One region of the Martinezella sp. CNPSo 3890 genome, then DNA from elsewhere that is predicted to be linked to it. Evidence: predicted binding sites of a transcription regulator. Region 1 holds the regulator's gene; each other region holds the start of a gene.
The links. Region 1 encodes LexA, which represses DNA repair genes until DNA is damaged. Its sites were predicted from a motif close to TGTTCNNNNTGTGTTCNG; they were not measured.
Positions count from the first base shown of each region.

Region 2: AC13RC_RS11580 (ATP-dependent helicase) is a predicted target of LexA. The motif match lies at 1,845-1,862, and genes of this name have one in related genera.
Region 3: AC13RC_RS26825 (helicase-related protein) is a predicted target of LexA. The motif match lies at 2,507-2,524, and genes of this name have one in related genera.
Region 4: AC13RC_RS00420 (ATP-dependent helicase) is a predicted target of LexA. The motif match lies at 2,347-2,364, and genes of this name have one in related genera.

Region 1 is NZ_JBXSOR010000001.1:1,149,822-1,154,839, forward strand. Features, by position in the region: gene AC13RC_RS05670 (ComEC/Rec2 family competence protein) at 1-2,093, shown strand, start outside; gene lexA (transcriptional repressor LexA) at 2,074-2,796, opposite strand; gene AC13RC_RS05680 (VOC family protein) at 3,216-4,103, shown strand; gene kdsA (3-deoxy-8-phosphooctulonate synthase) at 4,100-4,939, shown strand.
Region 2 is NZ_JBXSOR010000003.1:343,218-348,235, reverse strand. Features, by position in the region: gene AC13RC_RS11580 (ATP-dependent helicase) at 1-1,792, opposite strand, end outside; gene AC13RC_RS11575 (efflux RND transporter periplasmic adaptor subunit) at 2,156-3,322, shown strand; gene AC13RC_RS11570 (efflux RND transporter permease subunit) at 3,319-5,018, shown strand, end outside.
Region 3 is NZ_JBXSOR010000015.1:117,307-122,324, forward strand. Features, by position in the region: gene AC13RC_RS26825 (helicase-related protein) at 1-2,265, opposite strand, end outside; gene AC13RC_RS26830 (DUF3309 family protein) at 3,533-3,688, shown strand; gene AC13RC_RS26835 (YMGG-like glycine zipper-containing protein) at 3,735-3,989, shown strand; gene AC13RC_RS26840 (hypothetical protein) at 4,137-4,310, shown strand; gene phbB (beta-ketoacyl-ACP reductase) at 4,568-5,018, opposite strand, start outside.
Region 4 is NZ_JBXSOR010000001.1:82,715-87,732, reverse strand. Features, by position in the region: gene secD (protein translocase subunit SecD) at 1-1,241, shown strand, start outside; gene AC13RC_RS00425 (SMP-30/gluconolactonase/LRE family protein) at 1,289-2,164, opposite strand; gene AC13RC_RS00420 (ATP-dependent helicase) at 2,438-4,507, shown strand; gene mmsB (3-hydroxyisobutyrate dehydrogenase) at 4,800-5,018, opposite strand, start outside.

The sequences.
Region 1 (5,018 bases):
CAGGCATGCTCCTTTGCCTGGGCATGGCGCTGGCGCAATGCGAGAGCTGGCGGGTTTCTACCGTCATGCTCGATTCGGCCGTGACCACGACCGTGACCGGTCAGATCGAACGACGGGAATCCTATGACAATGGACGCTGGCGCTATGTCGTTCGCGTCGAGGCAACGGAAAAACCTTCCATTCGCCGCGCGCCGCAGCGGGTTACGATCTTCGTGCGCAAGCAGGCGGAGCCGTTCGATCTCGGTGATCGCATCCAGGGTAGGGCGCGGTTGACGCCGCCGGCCGGACCGGCCTTGCTTGGTCTCAACGATTTCGCCTTCAGTTCTTATTTCAACGGTATCGGTGCGAACGGCTTTGCCTACAGAACACCGGAATTGCTGTCGCCATCCGGTGACAACGCGGCCGGCTCGTTATTGGATGCGGCCGATATCTGGCTCGCTGGCCTGCGCAACAGCATAGGCGACAGGATCAGGCAAACCTTGCCGGGAGATACCGGCGCCTTTGCCGCAGCGCTTGTCACCGATGAGCGACGCGCAATCTCCAAGGATACGACCGAAGCGCTGAGAATTGCCGGTCTGACCCATATCATTGCAATTTCCGGTCTGAACATGGCGTTGTCGGCCGGCATTTTCTACATCGGCCTACGCTACTTGTTCAGCCTGTTTCCCGGTGTCGCGCAGGCCTGGCCGACCAAGAAGTTCGCAGCCCTCGGCGCGCTTCTCACCGTAACGGCCTATTATCTCATCTCCGGCTTCGGTGTATCCGCCGAGCGTGCCTTCATCATGATGGCGATCATGCTCGTGGCCGTGCTTTTCGATCGGCCATCGATCAGTCTGCGCAACGTCGCACTTTCTGCCATTGTCATTCTCGTACTGTCGCCGTCACAAGTGCTCGGCCCGAGTTTCCAGATGTCCTATGCGGCGACGCTGGCGCTGGTGTCGGGCTATTCGCTATGGAAGCGGCGGCGACATCGCGAAAACATTTTGCCGCGCGTCCGTCTATTAAGTCCGCTATTGTTCGTCATGCGCTTCTTCGCAGGCGTGACGTCGACCTCGTTCATCGGCGGCGCGTCGACGGCTATCTTCTCGATCGAGCATTTTCACCGATTGGCGACATATGGGCTCGCCGCCAATCTCGCTGCTATGCCCATCGTCTCCTTTATCGTCATGCCATTCGGCATGGCGGCGATGCTGCTCATGCCGCTCGGTCTCGACGGGCCTTTCTGGAAAGTAACCGGCGAGGGACTGGAACTCGTTATCGTGATCGCAAGAACCGTAGCTGGTTGGGGAGGCGACATCACCTTCGGTCGCCAGCCGGCCTGGCTGATGCCCACATTCATTATCGGCTTCCTGATCATGAGCATATTACGGACCCGGCTTCGCCATCTGGGCCTGCTATTATCGCTCTTGTCCATGGGCTTGGCGGCATTCGGATCTGGCGTACCGAAACCCGACCTGATGATCTCCGAAGATGGCGTCCTGGTCGCATTGCGCCAGGACGATATACTCGCGACCAATCGCGAGAGACCGCAGGCCTTCATTTTCGAACAATGGCAAAAGGCACTGGTGGCGGCGGAACATCAGCCTCCGACCATGCTCCCGGCTGACAGCCGACTTCCACAAATCGGCAAGGCAGATCGTTATAAGCGATTGAACAGTGAAGAACAGAAGGCGGTCCGTATCGCAATGGAGGAGGCCTTGGACCGTACCATGCAGGGCAGTTTCGCCTGCCAGAAAGGAGCATGGTGCGCAGCCATCCTCGAAAACGGCGCGATACTGGTTACGATCGAGAACGCAGCCTATCTACCCTCAGCCTGCGATATGGCGAATATCGTCGTAACGCCAATCCGAATGCGGCTGAACCACTGCCGTTCCGGAGCGATGCTCATAACCGGTGAGACATTGCGCAAAACCGGCTCCATCGAAATGATATTTACCGCAGACAGGCCCATTATCTCAGCCGCATTCGAGAACCCGCAGCGTCCATGGACCAGGCATCGAACCTATGATTGGCGCACTGGCAAATTCGACGCGCCAATTGCGCCAGCGTCACCCGTCGTCGACAATTCACCGGTTAGTGATAGCGACGAATAAGGCCAACGAGCTTGCCCTGAACTTTGACGCGGTCCGGCCCGAAGATGCGGGTTTCATAGGCCGGGTTTGCGGCTTCCAGCGCGATGGAGGCACCCTTGCGGCGGAAGCGCTTCAGTGTCGCTTCTTCGTCGTCGACGAGTGCAACGACGATATCGCCGGGATTGGCCGTCGTCGAATTGCGGATGATGACGGTATCGCCGTCGAAAATTCCGGCATCGATCATCGAATCCCCTCGAACTTCAAGCGCATAATGTTCGCCGGATCCGAGCATGTCGGCGGGAACGGTAATGTCGTGCGTATTGTTCTGGATGGCCGAGATCGGAACACCGGCAGCGATGCGGCCCATCACGGGCACCGACGCCGAGCCATTGTGATCGTCATTTGCCACCTTCGACGGAGCGGGCGGGGCAACGGGCTGCGGCTTTCCGAGGCTGCCCTCGATAACGCTCGGAGAAAAGCCGCGGCGCTGCTGCAGGCTCGGATTATAGGCGTCGGGAAGCTTGATGACTTCGAGCGCTCTGGCCCGGTTCGGCAGCCGGCGGATAAAGCCCCGCTCCTCCAGTGCCGTAATCAGGCGATGAATACCGGATTTCGATGCCAGATCCAGTGCATCCTTCATCTCGTCGAAAGATGGCGGAACCCCGGATTCCTTCATGCGTTCGTGAATGAAGAGAAGCAGTTCCTGCTGCTTGCGCGTCAACATCGTCTTGGAACCCCAGAATCAAGAAAAGCTGTGAAACAAATCCAGAACGGACACTATATGTTCCATATGTGTTCCGCAAGTACTTAAATTTCGGTAAAGCCTTGTGAGGTCAGTTAAATAATTACCATTTGCGAATGGATCGGCTCCGAACATCGGCGCGCTGTGTCTCCGTTAACCTGCAGAAAAATAAGAGAAATGCCGCTCTACTCGCTTCCGAGACTTTGTCGTTCAGCCCGTGCGCCGAGCATTTGGATGAACGTGCCGCGCGGCTGCATGAGCCAGCCATGGCAGAGAATCAGCAATCACGTTTGCGAGATTGCCTTCGATCCATGTCGTGTGCTCCGGGTGTTCCATGCTTCCATCTTGAATTGCGCGGGGGATGGGCGCAAATCTGCTTCGGCAAGCAAACAGGAGAAGCCATGATTTCGTCTCCGCATCCGCTGGATCATCTCGTGCTGCCGACCGTCGATATCGCTCTGGCACGCGAGCGCCTCGGCAAGCTCGGTTTTACAGTGGCTCCAGATGCGCGCCATCCCTTTGGCACGCAGAATGCTTGCGTCTTCCTTGCCGATAAAACCTATTTAGAGCCTCTGGGCGTGGCATCGATGGAGCAGTGCGAAAAGAGCATCTTGGATGGCAACGTTTTCGTTGCTCGTGACCAGGCTTATCGCTTCCGGGTCGGCGAAAATGGCTTTTCGGCCGTGGTATTCGGTACGGATGACGCGGTGGCGGATGACGAGCGCTTCAAAGCAGCTGCGATTTCGGCGGGGCAGATGCTGGATTTCTCCCGTCCCATGAAGATGCCGGATGGAACGGAAACCACGGCCGGTTTTCGTCTTGCCTTCGCCGCCGATCTGCGCGCGCCGGATTTTCTCGCTTTCTGCTGTCAGCGCATCAATCCGCTGCCGGCTGACCGCAGTGTGCTCGAGCGTCACGAAAACGGCGTGACTGGTATCGCGCGGGTAGCGCTTTGCGCGCCGAAGCCGGCGGCCTATCGCGGCTTCTTCGAGGAGCTTGTCGGTGGCCCGCGCATTATGGAGCATTCCTTTGGCCTGACGATCAAGGCCGCCAATGCCGATCTGGAGATTTTGACGCCGGAAGGAATGGAGGCATTCTATGATCTACCTGTTCGCACGAATGATCCGGGGCTCAGAGCACGTGCAATCCTTTTCAAAACGCGCGATCTTTCCGTGACATCGTCGCATTTCACTGCTAACGGCGTCACCTATACGCGTAAGAACAATCGTCTATTGGCGAGGTTGGCACCCGGTCAGGGCGCATTGTTCGCCTTTGAGGAGATAATATGAGCACGAATTCGGAAGTCACCGTCGGCGAGGGTGCCTCCAAGGTCCTCTTTTCCAATACTGCAAAGCTGTCGCTGATTGCCGGCCCCTGCCAGATGGAAAGCCGCGACCATGCGTTCATGGTTGCCGGCGTCCTGAAGGAACTTTGCGGCAAGCTGGGCATCGGCCTTGTCTACAAGTCCTCCTTCGACAAGGCGAACCGCACATCGCTGTCAGGCAAGCGTGGCATCGGCCTGGAAAAGGCGCTGGAAGTCTTTGAAGACCTGAAGAAGGAATATGGCTTTCCGGTTCTGACCGATATCCATACGGAAGAGCAGTGCGCCATCGTTTCCAAGACGGTCGATATCCTGCAGATCCCTGCTTTTCTGTCGCGCCAGACCGATCTTTTGGTTGCAGCCGCCAAGACCGGCCGCGTGGTCAACGTCAAGAAAGGCCAGTTCTTGGCGCCGTGGGACATGAAGAACGTGCTTGCCAAGCTGAACGACAGCGGCAACCCGAATATTCTTCTCTGCGAGCGCGGTGCCTCCTTCGGCTACAACACGCTGGTCTCGGATATGCGCTCGCTGCCGATCATGGCGGCGATGGGCGCGCCCGTCATCTTCGATGCGACCCATTCCGTGCAGCAGCCTGGTGGGCAGGGCGGCTCGACCGGCGGCGACCGCCGCTTCGTCGAGACGCTGGCGCGCGCGGCCGTCGCTGTCGGCGTTGCCGGTCTCTTCGTGGAGACGCATGAGGATCCCGACAATGCACCGTCCGACGGCCCAAACATGGTCTATTTGAAGGATATGCCACGGCTTCTGGAGAAGCTGCTGGCCTTCGACGCCATCGCCAAGGCTTGAAACGTAGCCGGCATTCAACAGGCTGACATGAATTTACGCTACGGGCCTGCAGGAGTGCCAAATCGCGGCGCGGATCGCC
Region 2 (5,018 bases), on a different contig from region 1:
AGACGGCGTCGAGATTTTCGTTCTGCTCGGCATCCATAACAAGGGCGACGTGTTCGAGGAAGCCGCGCATGGATTCGAAGCTGTCCATGGAACGGATGAGTTCCTTGAGGTTTTCAAGCCGCCCCGGCGCTTCCGCCGATTTGTCGTTCTTCCACATGTCCGTATAGCCGGATTCTTCGAGGATTTGCTCGGCAAGCTCGGTATGCGGCGTATTCTCGAGCAGGCCCTGCCAGCGGCGGAAGGATTGCACGACGTCGAACAGCGCCTTGCGCGCCTTCGGCTTCATCTCATCCGTCTCGATGATGTCGGCCGCTGCCGCCAGCATCGGGATATCGCGCACGCGGGCATAATCATGCAGCGCACGGACAGTGGTGTCGCCGAGACCGCGTTTTGGCGTATTGATGATGCGTTCGAAGGCGAGATCGTCGGCCGGCTGGCAGACTAGGCGGAAATAGGCCATGGCGTCGCGGATTTCGAGGCGCTCGTAGAAGCGCGGACCGCCGACGACGCGATAGTTCAGGCCGAGCGTCACGAAACGATCTTCGAACTCGCGCATCTGGAAGGAGGCGCGCACGAGAATGGCGATGTCGTTGAGATTGTGCTTGTTGCGCTGCAGCTGCTCGATCTCTTCGCCGATGGCGCGCGCTTCCTCCTCGGAATCCCAGGAGGCGTGCACTTGCACCTTGATGTCGTCGGGGTCGGAGCGGTCGGTGAACAGTGTCTTGCCGAGCCGGCCTTCATTATGGGCGATCAGATGCGCGGCGGCACCGAGAATATGCTCTGTGGAGCGATAGTTCCGCTCGAGCTTGATGACCTTGGCGCCCGGAAAATCCTTCTCGAAGCGGAGAATGTTGTCCACCTCCGCGCCGCGCCAGCCATAGATCGACTGGTCGTCGTCACCGACGCAGCAGACATTCTGCGGCTCGCCTTTCTGCCGCTGCGCCAGCAGGCGCAGCCACATATATTGCGCCGTGTTAGTGTCCTGATACTCATCGACCAGGATGTAGCGGAAGCGCTGGTGATAATCCTTGAGGATATCAGGATTCTGCCGGAACATATTGATCGGATGCAGCAAAAGGTCGCCGAAGTCGCAGGCGTTCAGCGTCTTCAGGCGGTTCTGATAGGCGGCATAGAGCTCGCGGCCTTTGCCATTGGCAAAAGCGCGGGCGTCACCCTCCGGAATATCGGCGGGGCTGAGGCCCTTGTTCTTCCATGTGTCGATCATGCCGGCAAATTGCTTGGCCGGCCAGCGCTTGTCGTCGAGCCCTTCGGCCTGGATCAGTTGCTTGATCAGACGGACGACATCGTCGGTATCGAGAATGGTGAAGCTCGAGGTGAGGCCGACCAGTTCCGCATGACGACGCAACAGCTTCACACCGATCGAGTGGAAGGTGCCGAGCCAGGGCATGCCTTCGACCGCGCCGCCGACCAGCAGCGCGATACGTTCCTTCATCTCGCGAGCCGCTTTGTTGGTGAAGGTGACGGCGAGGATTTGGCTGGGGAAGGCGCGGTTGGTGGACAGGATATGCGCGATGCGCGTCGTGAGCACTCGCGTCTTGCCGGTGCCGGCGCCGGCAAGCACCAGCACGGGGCCGTCGAGCGTTTCCACGGCTTCCGCCTGTTCTGCATTGAGGCCTGAGAGATAATCGGGCCGGCGGCCGCTGTCGCGTGCTGCCATGGCGCGGGCCGCAATGCCGCCGCCAATGCTGCCGGCAGCCGGCGCGGAACGGCGCGGCGCCACGTGCTCCGGCTCCTCGTCAAAGAAGGGAATATCGTCATGTCCAATGGTCATGCCGCCCAATGTAATGATTCTACCCCGAAAGGCAAAAGAAACGGGCCGAAACTAGAACAAAAAGTGCACATTCACAGGGCATAAGACTCGATCGACGGCTGTTTTCATGTGGAAATGGGTCGGCCCATTCACCGGGTAAAACGTCTCGTTGTCCGCACTAAGATTACAACTTTGTCATAATCTGTGGCGAAACTTGCGGCATATGCTCAAAAACACGATATTGCAGCAAATCGGGCACAATCTTGCTTTATGGAGCCGTCCGAGCCGAAATTGACCCCCGGTTAAGTGCGCTGGGTGGATGAGGGGTCACAAAAACCAACGACGCGATTTCATCGCCTCTGACACAACGAGCCGGAGACGTGCATGACCGCCTGGAAGCAGCTTTCCTTGTCTTTTTTCTTGCTGGCAGCTGGCATCGCCGCTGTCGTGGCCTTCATGCCCAGCGCAGCGGGCCTGCTGCAGAAGGTCGGCGTTCCCGAGACTGTCGTGGCCTGGATTGCTCCGCGCGATGGCGCGGCGGACGGAAAGTCGGAGACGCGGGCAAGCTCCGGTGGACGGCGCGGTCAGAACATACCGCTTGTCGTCACCGAGCCGGTGGTCAGCGGTGTTGTTAACGATCGCCTGAGCGCGATCGGTACCGGCGACGCCATCCGTTCGGTCGTCGTCATGCCGCAAGCGGCGGGTACGATCCGGGAAATTCTCATCAAGTCAGGCGACAGGGTGAAGCAGGGGCAGGTGCTGGCGCGTCTCGACGACGACGAGCAGATCATCGCTCGCGGCCAGGCGGAAGTGGCGCTGAAGAGCGCTGTCGAAAAATCCCAGCTCTACCGCAATATCAAATCCACAGTCTCGCGTATGGATGTTTTCGACGCCGAGATCGTGGAGCAGGGCGCAAAGCTGGCGCTGCAATCGGCCGAGCTGGCGCTGAAGCGCCGCGATGTGGTCGCACCGATCGACGGGATTGTCGGTATCGTGCCTGTGGTCGTCGGCGACAATGTGACGACAACGACCAATATCGTGATGCTAGACGACCGCTCGGAAATCCTGGTGGATTACTGGGTGCCGGAGCGCTTCGCCAACACAGTCAAGGTCGACCAGCCGGTGGAAGCGACGTCGGTGGCATTGCCGGGGCGCGTATTTTCGGGCGTTGTCGAGGCAGTCGACAATCGTGTTGACGGTGCAAGCCGGACGCTGCGCGTGCGCGCTCGCATCGATAACGCCTCCGATGTTCTGCGCGCCGGCATGTCCTTCAATGTCGGCATGCGCTTTGCCGGCGAATCCTATCCCTCCGTCGATCCGCTCGCCGTCCAATGGGATGGGGCGGGTGCGCATGTCTGGCGCGTCGTTGACGGCAAGTCCTCGAAGGTGCGCGTCAGCATCGTGCAGCGCAATCCGGATGCGGTGCTGGTCCGCGGCGATCTCCGCAATGGCGATCTCATCGTCATCGAAGGATTGCAGCGCGTGACCGAAGGTGGCGAGGTTCGCTTTGCCCGCGATGTCGCTCAAGCCAAGGAGGTCATCACCCAATGATGACCGATGGCAACGATGTGGCGGATGCCGGCTCGGCAGCGGCCAAGCAATCCTTTACCGCGCTCTTCGTGCGCCGGCCGATCCTGGCGCTGGTCTTCAACACGCTGATGGTCGTCGCCGGTCTTGCCGCCTATTTCGGCGTCGAAGTGCGAGAACTGCCCGATGTCGACCGTCCGGTCGTGACCGTCAGGACCGTATTCGATGGCGCATCGCCGCAGACGGTGGATCAGGAGCTGACGAAGATCATCGAAGGGGCGGTTGCCCGCGTCAGCGGCCTGAAGTCGGTTTCCTCCAGTTCCTCCTTCGGTCAGAGCCGGGTAACGCTCGAATTTTCCGACGCGACCGATCTTTCGGTTGCCGCCAATGATGTCCGCGACGCCATCGGTCGCATCACCGAACAATTGCCCGATCAGGCGGATGCGCCTCAGATCGTCAAGGCGGATTCGGATTCGCAGCCGATCATGCGGCTTGCCGTCACCTCGACCACGTTGACGATGGATGACCTGACGCAGCTGGTCGACAAGGAGATCACCGACCGGCTGGCTTCGGTCGAGGGCGTCGCCGATGTCGAGCTTTACGGCGATCAGGAGAAGATCTTCCGCATCGATGTCGATCAGGCCGCCCTTGCGAGCCGAGGCCTCACCATCGGCGACCTGACGACGGCGCTTGCGACCGCAGCACTCGATGTACCGGCCGGATCGCTGAAGAGTGCGCGGCAGGATATCGTCGTGCGCGCCACGGCGGCACTACAGACGCCGGAGGATTTCTCCCGGCTGATCATCAAGAACCGCGTGCGGCTTTCCGATGTCGCCACCGTGACGCTCGGACCGAGGGACGGCACGACCGCGCTGCGTTCGAACGGCGTGCAGGGCGTTGGTCTCGGCATCATCCGTCAGGCGCAGTCGAATACCTTGAATATTTCCGAAGGCGTGAAGGCCGTCGTCGCGCAGCTGTCTAAATCGCTGCCCGAGGGTACGCGCATCGTCATCACCAGCGACGATGCCCTGTTCATTCAGGGAGCGATCCACGAGGTCGTGCTGGCGCTCGTCCTGTCGGCGTTGATCGTCACCGCAGTCATCTATCTCTTCCTGCGCGACTGGCGGGCGACGCTGATACCGGTCGTCACCATGCCGGTGGCGCTGATCGGCACGCTTGCCGCGCTCTACATGGTCGGTTTCTCGGTCAATATCCTGACGCTGCTGGCAATCGTGCTTGCGACCGGCCTCGTGGTCGATGACGCCATCGTCGTGCTCGAGAATATCGTGCGGCGCAGGGCGGAGAAGATCGGGCCTCGCGCTGCCGCCGTGCTTGGCACGCGCGAAGTTTTCTTCGCCGTCATTGCGACGACGGCCACGCTTGCTGCCGTGTTCATTCCGCTCTCCTTCCTGCCGGGGCAGGTGGGCGGCCTGTTCCGCGAATTCGGCTTCGTGCTTGCCTTCTCCGTCGGCCTGTCGTCGATCGTGGCGCTGACGCTCTGCCCCATGCTTGCCTCGCGCATGCTGACCAAGGAGATGCGCGAGGAGCATGGCGCGCTCGGGCGTTTCGGCGAGCTTTTCTCCGGTGTCTATCGTCGTACCCTCAAGGCCTGTCTCAATGCGCCTTTCGTCGTCATCGTCTTCTGCGCCGTGTTTTCGGCTGCAGCCGTCCTGGCGTTCATAAACGTCAAGAGCGAGCTGACGCCGAGCGAGGATAGGGC
Region 3 (5,018 bases), on a different contig from region 1:
CTCCAGAATGTCGATACGCACCGCGCGCTTGCCGAGGAACCGGAAGCCTGCAAGCTTGTAGAATGTGCGCTCATATCCAGGATCGGTAACGACCGAGGTACGGCCGGCAGCTAGAACCGGAATCAGATCGCCATAGCCGGGCTTGTCCAGGCCGTCATTCTTCAGTGCCCAGAGCAGCGTAATGAGCTCGGCCGGAGCGGGTTTCAGAAGGGCGGGCACGAAAATATGGTAGGCGCCAAAGCGAACGCCGTAGCGGCGCATCGAGGCACGCCCGTCCTGATCCAGCGACTTCACTTCTTCCGTAACGTCGCGGCGGAACAGAACGCCGAGATTCTCCACCAGCTGGAAGGCCAGTCCCTTGGCAAGGCCCTGCAGATCTTCGGCGCGCTGGAGATCGTCCAGCGGCTTCAGGACGGTGCTGATGTGGTGATTCACGAAACGTTCAATACGAGCGGCGACATGATCGCGCGCATTGCCGGTCAGCTGCTCGTCGGCGAGCAGGATGACGCGCGGACGCATGACATGATCGCTGCCTGACAGGCGCGCGACGGGATCGCCGAGCCAGCGCACGAGGCCATCGGCACTGATCGCGAGATCGCCGTTGCCGGCCGCATGCAGACGTGCGGCACGTGCCTCGAATTCCAGCGCCAGCGCCTTTTGCGAGGCCGTCTGGACGGCCTTGGCATCAGGCCCTTCGGTCCCTGCGATAGGCGTGAACCGGAATCCGGTCAACTGTCCCACATGATGTCCCTCAACGAAGACATCTCCATTCACACTGATTTCAGCTTCCAGCATCGCATTCTCTCTCAGGCGCTTCATGAGCACAGATGTCCTGCGATCAACAAAGCGTTTCGTCAACCTCTCATGTAACGCGTCGGACAATCGATCTTCGATTTCCCGCGTCTTTTCTTGCCAGTGTGTCGGATCGGCAAGCCAGCCAGGCCGGTTCGACACATAGGTCCAAGTCCTTATCTGCGCGATTCGCGCCGAAAGCGTGTCGATCTCGCCGTCCGTCCGATCGGCGCGATGCACCTGTTCGGCCAGAAAATCCTCTTTCACCGTGCCATAGCGCACGAGATCGGAAAAGAGGGCGGCAATGAGATCGGCGTGCTGGGCAGGCGTGATGCGCCGATAGTCGGGAAGCGCACAGGCCTCCCACAATTTCTCAACCCGAGCCGGGTTGCTGGCAAGATCGACTATCTCCAGATCGCGTGACAGATATTCCAACGCCTGCTGGTCTACCGCAGGCAGCGCCCGCGTCAAGCCCTGCACGCGAGGCGCGTCTTCCAAACTTGCACGCAACGCCGCGATCGAAGCGAAATCCAGATCCTTGCTGCGCCATTGCAGCACCTTGACCATATCGAATTCGTGTCCCTCGATCCGGCGCACCAGCTCGTCATCGAACGGGTCCACCTGCCCCGTCACCCCGAAAGTGCCATCCTTAAGGTGACGGCCGGCACGACCTGCGATCTGGCCAAGCTCGGCCGGATTGAGGTTGCGGAACTGATAGCCGTCGAACTTGCGGTCCTGGGCGAAGGCGACATGATCGACATCGAGGTTGAGCCCCATGCCGATCGCATCTGTCGCAACCAGATATTCGACATCACCTTCCTGATAGAGGGCCACCTGCGCATTGCGGGTACGTGGACTGAGCGCCCCGAGAACGACGGCCGCGCCACCGCGCTGGCGGCGGATAAGCTCGGCGATCGCATAGACCTCGTCGGCGGAAAAGGCGACGATCGCCGTGCGCTGCGGCAGGCGCGTGATCTTCTTCTGCCCGGCGTAGAAGAGATGCGACAGCCTGGGCCGTTCGAGAACCGTAATTCCTGGCAGAAGCTGTTCGAGAATCGGCCGCATGGTGCCGGCACCAAGCAGCAGGGTTTCATCGCGGCCGCGCAGATGCAGGATACGGTCGGTGAAGATATGCCCGCGCTCTAGGTCACCGGCAAGCTGCACCTCGTCAATGGCGACGAAGGAAGCGCGCGTCTCGCGCGGCATGGCCTCGACGGTGCAGACCGAATAGCGCGCATTGGGTGGCGATATTTTTTCCTCGCCGGTCACGAGCGCGACATTGTGTGCCCCGACCTTTTCGACGACGCGCGTATAGACCTCGCGGGCAAGCAGCCGCAGCGGCAGGCCGATCACGCCGCTGCCGTGTGCCACCATGCGCTCGATAGCATAATGGGTTTTGCCGGTATTGGTTGGTCCGAGCACCGCGGTTACGCCGCGTCCGCTCAGGATCATGGGCTGCGAAGTCTGAGTCATAGGTCCGTGCATGGGCGAGAAACTACCGTCTTCCGATCAGCATGTTCCTCCTGGAGGAAACGAACAGATGACGACCATATGTGACAAAGGCAAGACCCGAATGAAAAAACAGATACGACAACAACCGATTTCATATTTGATCGTCTCAACCGTAAGATACATTTCAGCTGCATCCCATGCGAGTCCCGGCGATTCCGGAACAGCTTGAGAACGAATCGGAGACGAATCGCTGACTCCGCTGCGTTCTTCATTTGTTCACGACTACATATGGATTTCAATGAAAAGATTCACACCAAATGCTGAATCTTGTTTACGCAGCTTTTCCAAGGCAAAAGGAGTCAAGCGGAGAATGCACAGCCAGCGAAATTTCCCATCGCATTATGGTTAATGATTTGTAAATAATGAAGTTTCGCGTGAATCAAGGGATCGCGTTAACATCCGGGCCAAAGCCGGAACGAATCGGAGACGAATCGCAGATTCCAGGCGGTTCCGTTTCTGTTCTCCACAATATCTAGTGCTTCCCTGGCACGGACATACCGGACTCTGAATGGTTGAGCCCTGAATTACAGCCGAATCAGCGATTGTGATTAACCTTTTAACGAGCGCAGCTATAACGAATCAACAAATACACGCAAAAGCTGCAGCCATTAACACATCGATCAAAGCCGGAACGAATCGGTGACGAATCGCGGATAGGGGCAGGTATCGTATTTGTTCACGGCTACATATTGTATTTCGTCGGAACAGCATCGCGAAATAGCACTGCCCTGAATAGACGAGCCTCCCACAAACCTGCCGCAAATTAACCAATCGCCTGGCGAAAACACCATCTGTGCGGTTCACCTGTGCTCCGCTTCGCCCTTCCGGCACCGGCGACGGCGCACCTGGAGGAGGCTCGCGGTTAGCCCAAGTCCAAATAGAGAACGAATCGCCGACGAATCACAGACATCTGGCCTTTCCCGTTTCGTTCACCACAACCCATTGTATTTTAATCATATTTTAACCATACAAACGGATCTCTCATCGCCCCGGCGACGGCCATATGAGGTTGCCGCACTAACGTTTCCCTAAGAGCCCAGGCCCCTGCGTACTCGCATTTTTATTTCTTAGCCGGAACAATTATCGAGCACGCAAGTTTATCTGCACAGAATTGCGGAACTCAGCCTGTTCCTGGATATGGATTTGAGCTGGAGCGCTGGAAGGATAACGTCGGATCGGAAGCGATATTGGCGTTATATTCAAGCGATCGACATGGAGGAGACACATCATGCTTGGTACGGTATTGCTTGTGATACTGATTCTGCTGCTGATCGGCGCACTACCCAGCTGGGGTTACAGCCGGTCATGGGGATATGGCCCATCGGGCGGTCTCGGGCTTGTTCTCGTCATTGTCCTCATTCTGTTATTAATGGGACGGATCTGATCCGCAGGTTATTGTTCAAACCTCGCAACACTAGGGAGCTAACACCATGAAGAAGATCATCGTCGCGATCGCCCTCCTCGGCGCATTGGCGTCGTGCACGGCAACGGAAAAAGGCACAGCCATCGGCGCCGGTACCGGCGCGCTAGTCGGCGGCGTAGCCACGCATAGCTGGGGTGGCGCCGCTGTCGGCGCAGTCGCTGGCGGCGTGGTCGGCAATCTCATCGGACGCTCGGAAGATCGTCGCGGATATTGCATCTACCGCGACCGGTATGGTCACCGTTACGAAGCTCGCTGCCGCTAAAGCCGGCATCGCCTGACCGATCGTCCTTTACGGCCGGTCAGGACCCGTTCTGGAACAAACTCACGGAACAACCGTTCCCTCAGGAAAATCGTCTTCCCGCGCCAACGACCGCGGGAAGGGGCAGTGTTTTGAGAAAGGAACGGCATCATGGCCGCAATCATCGCAAGCATTGCAGCACTCGTGCTCATCGGCACGACTTTCTACGCCCTCGCCAGCGCGGCAAGAGCACGCGGCAAGGAAAAGCAGCAGGTCACACTTGAAGCCGTCGTTCTAGAATTCAAGCCACGGCAGCGACAGCAAGCAAATTCAAACCGGGGATGATTGCACGCCGGGACTGGGAACTCTTAATCCGCCCCTAGAGCCAGATGATTTTAGGTCGAGTCGGCCTAAAATCTGAATCCACTCTGGAATCTGAGAAGTAGGCGTGATGTCGTCCGAAAATCCCCTGATACTTTTCGGCATCTGGCTCCAAAACGGCCTGAAGCGGCTCAGCCTCCCGCAAGAGTTCCAAGCCGCTCCAATCTCATTGCCTTTACGCAGCTTCGCGCGGGAAAGCCCTGCGCTTCTTCTGGAATTGCTTATACGAAGAGCTGGCCGCCATTGGCAGATATGGTCGATCCCGTGATGAAACCGGCATCGTCGCTGGCGAGGAAAACCGCGATACGGGCGATTTCCTCAGGCTCGCCGAGGCGCCCAACGGGGATCTGCGGGATGATGCGCTCGTTCAGCACTTTCTCCGGCACCGCCAGCACCATCTCAGTACCGATATAGCCAGGGCAAATCGCGTTCACGGTAATGTTCTTGGCGGCCCCTTCTTGGGCAAGCGCCTTGGTGAAGCCGAGATCCCCTGCCTTGGCGGCGGAATAGTTCGCCTGGCCCATCTGCCCCTTCTGGCCGTTGATCGAAGAGATATTGATGACGCGGCCGAAGCTGCGGTCGCGCATGCCCTGCCAGACCTGATGCGTCATGTTGAAGAGGCCGGTGAGATTGGTGTTGATGACCTCATGCCACTGCTGCGGCGTCATCTTA
Region 4 (5,018 bases), 1.1 Mb from region 1:
AAGAGACCCGCAAGGGCCGCGGCGCCTTCGCCGCCATCGATAACGGCTTCAAGAAGGCCTATTCGACGATCATCGACGGCAACATGACGGCGCTGATTGCCGCCGCCATCCTGTTCTACTTTGGCTCCGGCCCGGTTCGCGGCTTTGCCGTGACCATGGGTCTCGGCCTCATCATCTCGATGTTCACCTCCGTCGCCTTCGTGCGTGTCGTGATGATCGCCATCACCCGTCGCCGCAAGCTGAAGGTGATCAACATCAGGCCGCTGATCCCCTTCAGCCCCTATGACAAGCACATCCAGTTCATGAAGGCCCGCTTCTTCGGCGTCACCGTCTCGGCGATCCTGTCGCTTGCCTCGGTGGTCCTGTTCATCCATCCGGGCCTCAACTACGGCGTCGATTTCCGAGGCGGCATCCAGATGTCGGTCAAGACCAAGGACGCGGCCGATCTGGCGACGTTCCGCGAGGGCCTGAACACGCTTGGCCTCGGCGAAATCGCACTGCAGTCCTTCGGCGACAATAACAGCCTCCTTGTCCGCGCCCAGCGCCAGGACGGCGGCGAAGAGGCGCAGACGGCGGCAGTGACCAAGCTCAAAGCCGAAATCGTCAAGATCGACCCGAGCGCGACCATCGAAGGCACCGATGTCATCGGTCCGAAGGTTTCGGGCGAGCTTGCCTGGGCCGGCATCCTGTCGGTCGTGATCGCCAGCCTGGCGATGCTGTTCTACATCTGGTATCGCTTCGAATGGCCGTTCGCGGTCGGCGCCATCGTGACGCTGGTGCTCGACGTCACCAAGGCGATCGGCTTCTTCGCGATCACCGGCCTCGATTTCAACCTGACAGCCATCGCCGCGATCCTGACGCTTGTGGGATATTCGGTGAACGACAAGGTCGTGGTCTATGACCGCATGCGTGAAAACATGCGGCTTTACAAGTCGATGCCGCTGCGCGACATCATCGACAAATCGATCAACGAGACCCTGGCGCGAAGCCTCTATACCAACGCCACCGCCTTCCTGGCGCTGGTGCCGATGGCAATCTGGGGCGGCAGCGCCGTCTCCAGCTTCGCGATCCCGATGGTGTTCGGCATCCTCGTTGCCGGCGCCTCGTCGGTCTTCATCGCGGCACCGATCCTGCTGTTCCTCGGCGACTGGCGCCGCCGTCATGCCAAGCCGGTTGCCAATGATACGGCATCGACAGACGGCAAGTCCGGTAAGGACAACAAGCAGATTCCTGCCGCATAATAAATGAAAAGAGGACATGCCCGCCTTCCGGGCATGTCCTCCACCGCCTACGAAATCGGCGGCATATGCAAAGGCAAGCCCGGACGCGGCGCCGTAATCTTTTCCACGACACCGTTTTCCTGTTCGCTGACGAGCAGATGTTTGCCGTCCACGGTAAAAGCAATATTAGCTGGGCGCGCGCCGTCCGTGCGGATATGACCGGCCATTTTTCCCTCGGCGTCCACCATGGAAATTTCACCCAGGCCGTACATGGCGCAGTAAAGCATGCCACTGCGATCAAAGGCGAGGCCGGCCGGCCCGCGCAGCGCGTTCACGGCGGGCGATGTCATCGACTGGACAAACATTTCCTGCCTGCCGCCAACGACCTGCCGATAGATTTTTCCAGTCAGTGTTTCACTATAATAGAGCAATCCATCGGCATCGAAGGCAATACCGCTCGCAAAGAGCAGACCGGCTGCGAGGACACGGATGACCCGTCCCTCAGCCGGATCGATCTGATAGACGCAGCCATTATAAGCCGCCTTGAAGAAATCGGGATGGATGTGGCCGCCTTCGAGAAGATTGGCAAGACGGATGCCGGAATCAGTCATGTAAAGCAGGCCGTCGGGTCCGAAAGCGAGTGCATTCGGATGCAGAAAGGGACCATCCGCGCTACCCTCGATGACTTGCAGGACGCGGCCTTGCGCCGATAATCTGACAAGAGAATTCTCCGGGCCGTTGGCTACCCAGAAACATCCGTCGCCATCGACCGCAATCCCCATCGGCCGGCCGCCGACCCGGCAAAGTTCCTGCGGTACGCCGCTTGCGTCGAAAAGTTTCAGACAGCGGCGACTGGCATCCATTTCCACGACCGCCAGGCGGCCGTCCGGCAAAGCCACGAGGCCGCTAGGCAGACGCAGCCCGGTGGCAATCGTTTCGTTCATGTTTTGAAACCTTCATTCTACGCATTACGAAGCCCCAAAAACTCAAAATGCTGCGCCGGAATGATACATAAGCACGAAGAAGATCCTTTTCGAGCCGGACGAGTGCAAATCCGGATAAGATTCTTGCGCCGGAGGTCACATCCGCGTGCAGGCCCTGTTCATCTTGACAGGCTTTGGCGATTCGGAACATCCATAGAACGTCCCTATATTTTCGCGCTTGCGATTCGCCGCATGCCGCGCTCCGCCTGCTGCCGGAGGTACTCAGGAGAGTTGATGACCGCCGCCTATCTGGAAAAGCTGAACCCGGAGCAACGGCTGGCGGTGGAACATGGCACGACGGCAGGCGACGGTCATATTGCCGGGCCGCTGCTCGTCATCGCCGGGGCCGGCTCCGGCAAGACGAATACGCTTGCCCATCGCGTCGCGCATCTAATCGTTAGAGGTGCGGACCCGCGCCGCATCCTGCTGATGACCTTTTCGCGCCGCGCTGCCGCCGAGATGGGCCGTCGCGTCGAGCGGATCTGCCGCGAGGTGCTGGGCGCGAATGCCGGCATTAACGCCGACGCGCTGGCATGGAGCGGCACGTTCCACGGTATCGGCGCACGTCTGCTCAGGGACTATGCCGAGCAGATCGGCATCGATCCGGCCTTCACGATCCACGACCGGGAAGACAGCGCCGACCTGATGAATCTTGCACGCCATGATCTCGGCTTCTCGAAGACGGAGAACCGCTTCCCGACCAAGGCGACATGCCTTGCGATCTATTCGCGCTCCGTCAATGCGGAAGCGCCGCTCGACGGCGTGCTGCGGGATTACTTCCCGTGGTGCGCCATGTGGGAGCAGCAGCTGCGTGATCTCTTCGCCTCTTATGTCGAGGCGAAACAGGCGCAGAACGTGCTCGATTATGACGACTTGCTGCTCTATTGGGCGCATATGCTGCAAGAGCCGCTGATCGCCGAGGATATCGGCAGCCGCTTCGACCATGTGCTTGTCGACGAATATCAGGACACCAACCGGCTGCAGTCCTCCATTCTGCTGGCTCTCAAGCCCGATGGCCGCGGACTGACCGTCGTCGGTGACGATGCGCAGTCGATCTATTCCTTCCGCGCCGCGACCGTGCGCAACATTCTCGACTTCCCGAAAGCCTTCACGCCCTCGGCCGATATCGTGACGCTCGACCGCAACTACCGTTCGACGCAGCCGATCCTTGCTGCCGCCAATGCTGTAATCGATCTCGCCTCGGAGCGCTTCACCAAGAACCTGCGCACCGAACGGCAAAGCACGGAACGGCCGCGGCTGGTGACGGTGCGCGACGAGGCCGATCAGGCGCGCTACATCGCCGATCAGATACTGGAAAATCGTGAGGGCGGCGTAAGGCTGAAGCAACAGGCAGTGCTATTCCGTACCTCCAGCCATAGCGGCCCGCTGGAAGTGGAACTCACCCGGCGCAACATTCCCTTCGTCAAGTTCGGTGGGCTGAAGTTCCTCGATAGCGCTCATGTCAAGGATATGCTGGCGGCGCTTCGCTTCGCCCAGAACCCGCGCGATCGCGTCGCCGGCTTCCGCCTGATGCAGCTCTTGCCCGGCGTCGGCCCCTCCACGGCGCAGCGCGTGCTCGACCAGATCGGCGAAGAGGCAAGCCCGATTACCGCACTCACCGAACTGCCGCCACCGCCGCGCACGGGCGACGACTGGACCGCCTTTGTCGAGACGATGCGGGAGGTCAAAAGCGGCAAGGCCGGCTGGCCGGGGGAAATCGGCCTGGTTCGCCAATGGTACGAGCCGCATCTGGAACGCGCGCATGAGGATGCCGCGACCCGCCAGGCGGATCTCGTCCAGCTCGAACAGATCGCCGCGGGCTACGGCTCGCGCGAGCGCTTCCTCACGGAATTGACGCTTGATCCGCCTGACGCCACCAGCGATCAGGCCGGCGTGCCGCTGCTGGACGAGGACTACCTGATCCTGTCGACTATCCATTCCGCCAAGGGCCAGGAATGGACGAAGGTCTTCATCCTCAACGCCGTCGACGGCTGCATCCCCGCCGATCTCGCGGTCGGATCATCGGCCGAGATCGAGGAGGAACGGCGGCTGCTCTACGTCGCGATGACGCGGGCGAAGGACAATCTCGACCTCGTCATTCCGCAGCGCTTCTTCGTGCACGGCCAGCATGCGCAGGGCGACAAGCATGTCTTTGCCTCGCGCACCCGCTTCATTCCGGCAACCTTGCTACAGTTCTTCGAGGTTTGCGGCTGGCCGCAGGCGCGGGCTGAAAGTGCCGCCGCTATCCGAGCGCGAGAGGTGCGTGTCGATGTGGGGGCGCGGATGCGGGGCATGTGGCGGTGAATTGGGGTTATTGAGGCCGGGCGGGTCAGGCATGTTCTTCGATGCCGCCTCCGCAAGTTCCTTCTCCCCTCGGGGAGAAGGTGGCCCGAAGGGTCGGATGAGGGGGTGACGGATTTGAATACGCGGGCTTTCGTGCTCTTGGCGGCCCCCTCATCCGCCTGTCGGCACCTTCTCCCCGAGGGGAGAAGGGGTGCGTAGCAACGACCTCATTTCATATGCGATTCCCCTGCCGCGGGCGGGGGGAGGGTCGGGTGAGGGGCAGCCCTGCACCCGGCTAACTATCCAGCCATCCTCACTTGGCCTCGCGAAACATCTCGATGATTGCCGAAAAATCGCGGCCGCCATTGCCGAGCTTTTCGAAGAGCGCGTAGAGCTGCGCCGCCTCTGCGCCCAGCGGTGTTGACGCGCCGCTGGAGAGTGCCGCTTCCTGAGATAGCCGTAGATCCTTGAGCATCAACGCCGCCGCAAAGCCGGGCTTGTAATCATTGTTGGCCGGAGATGTCGGCACAGG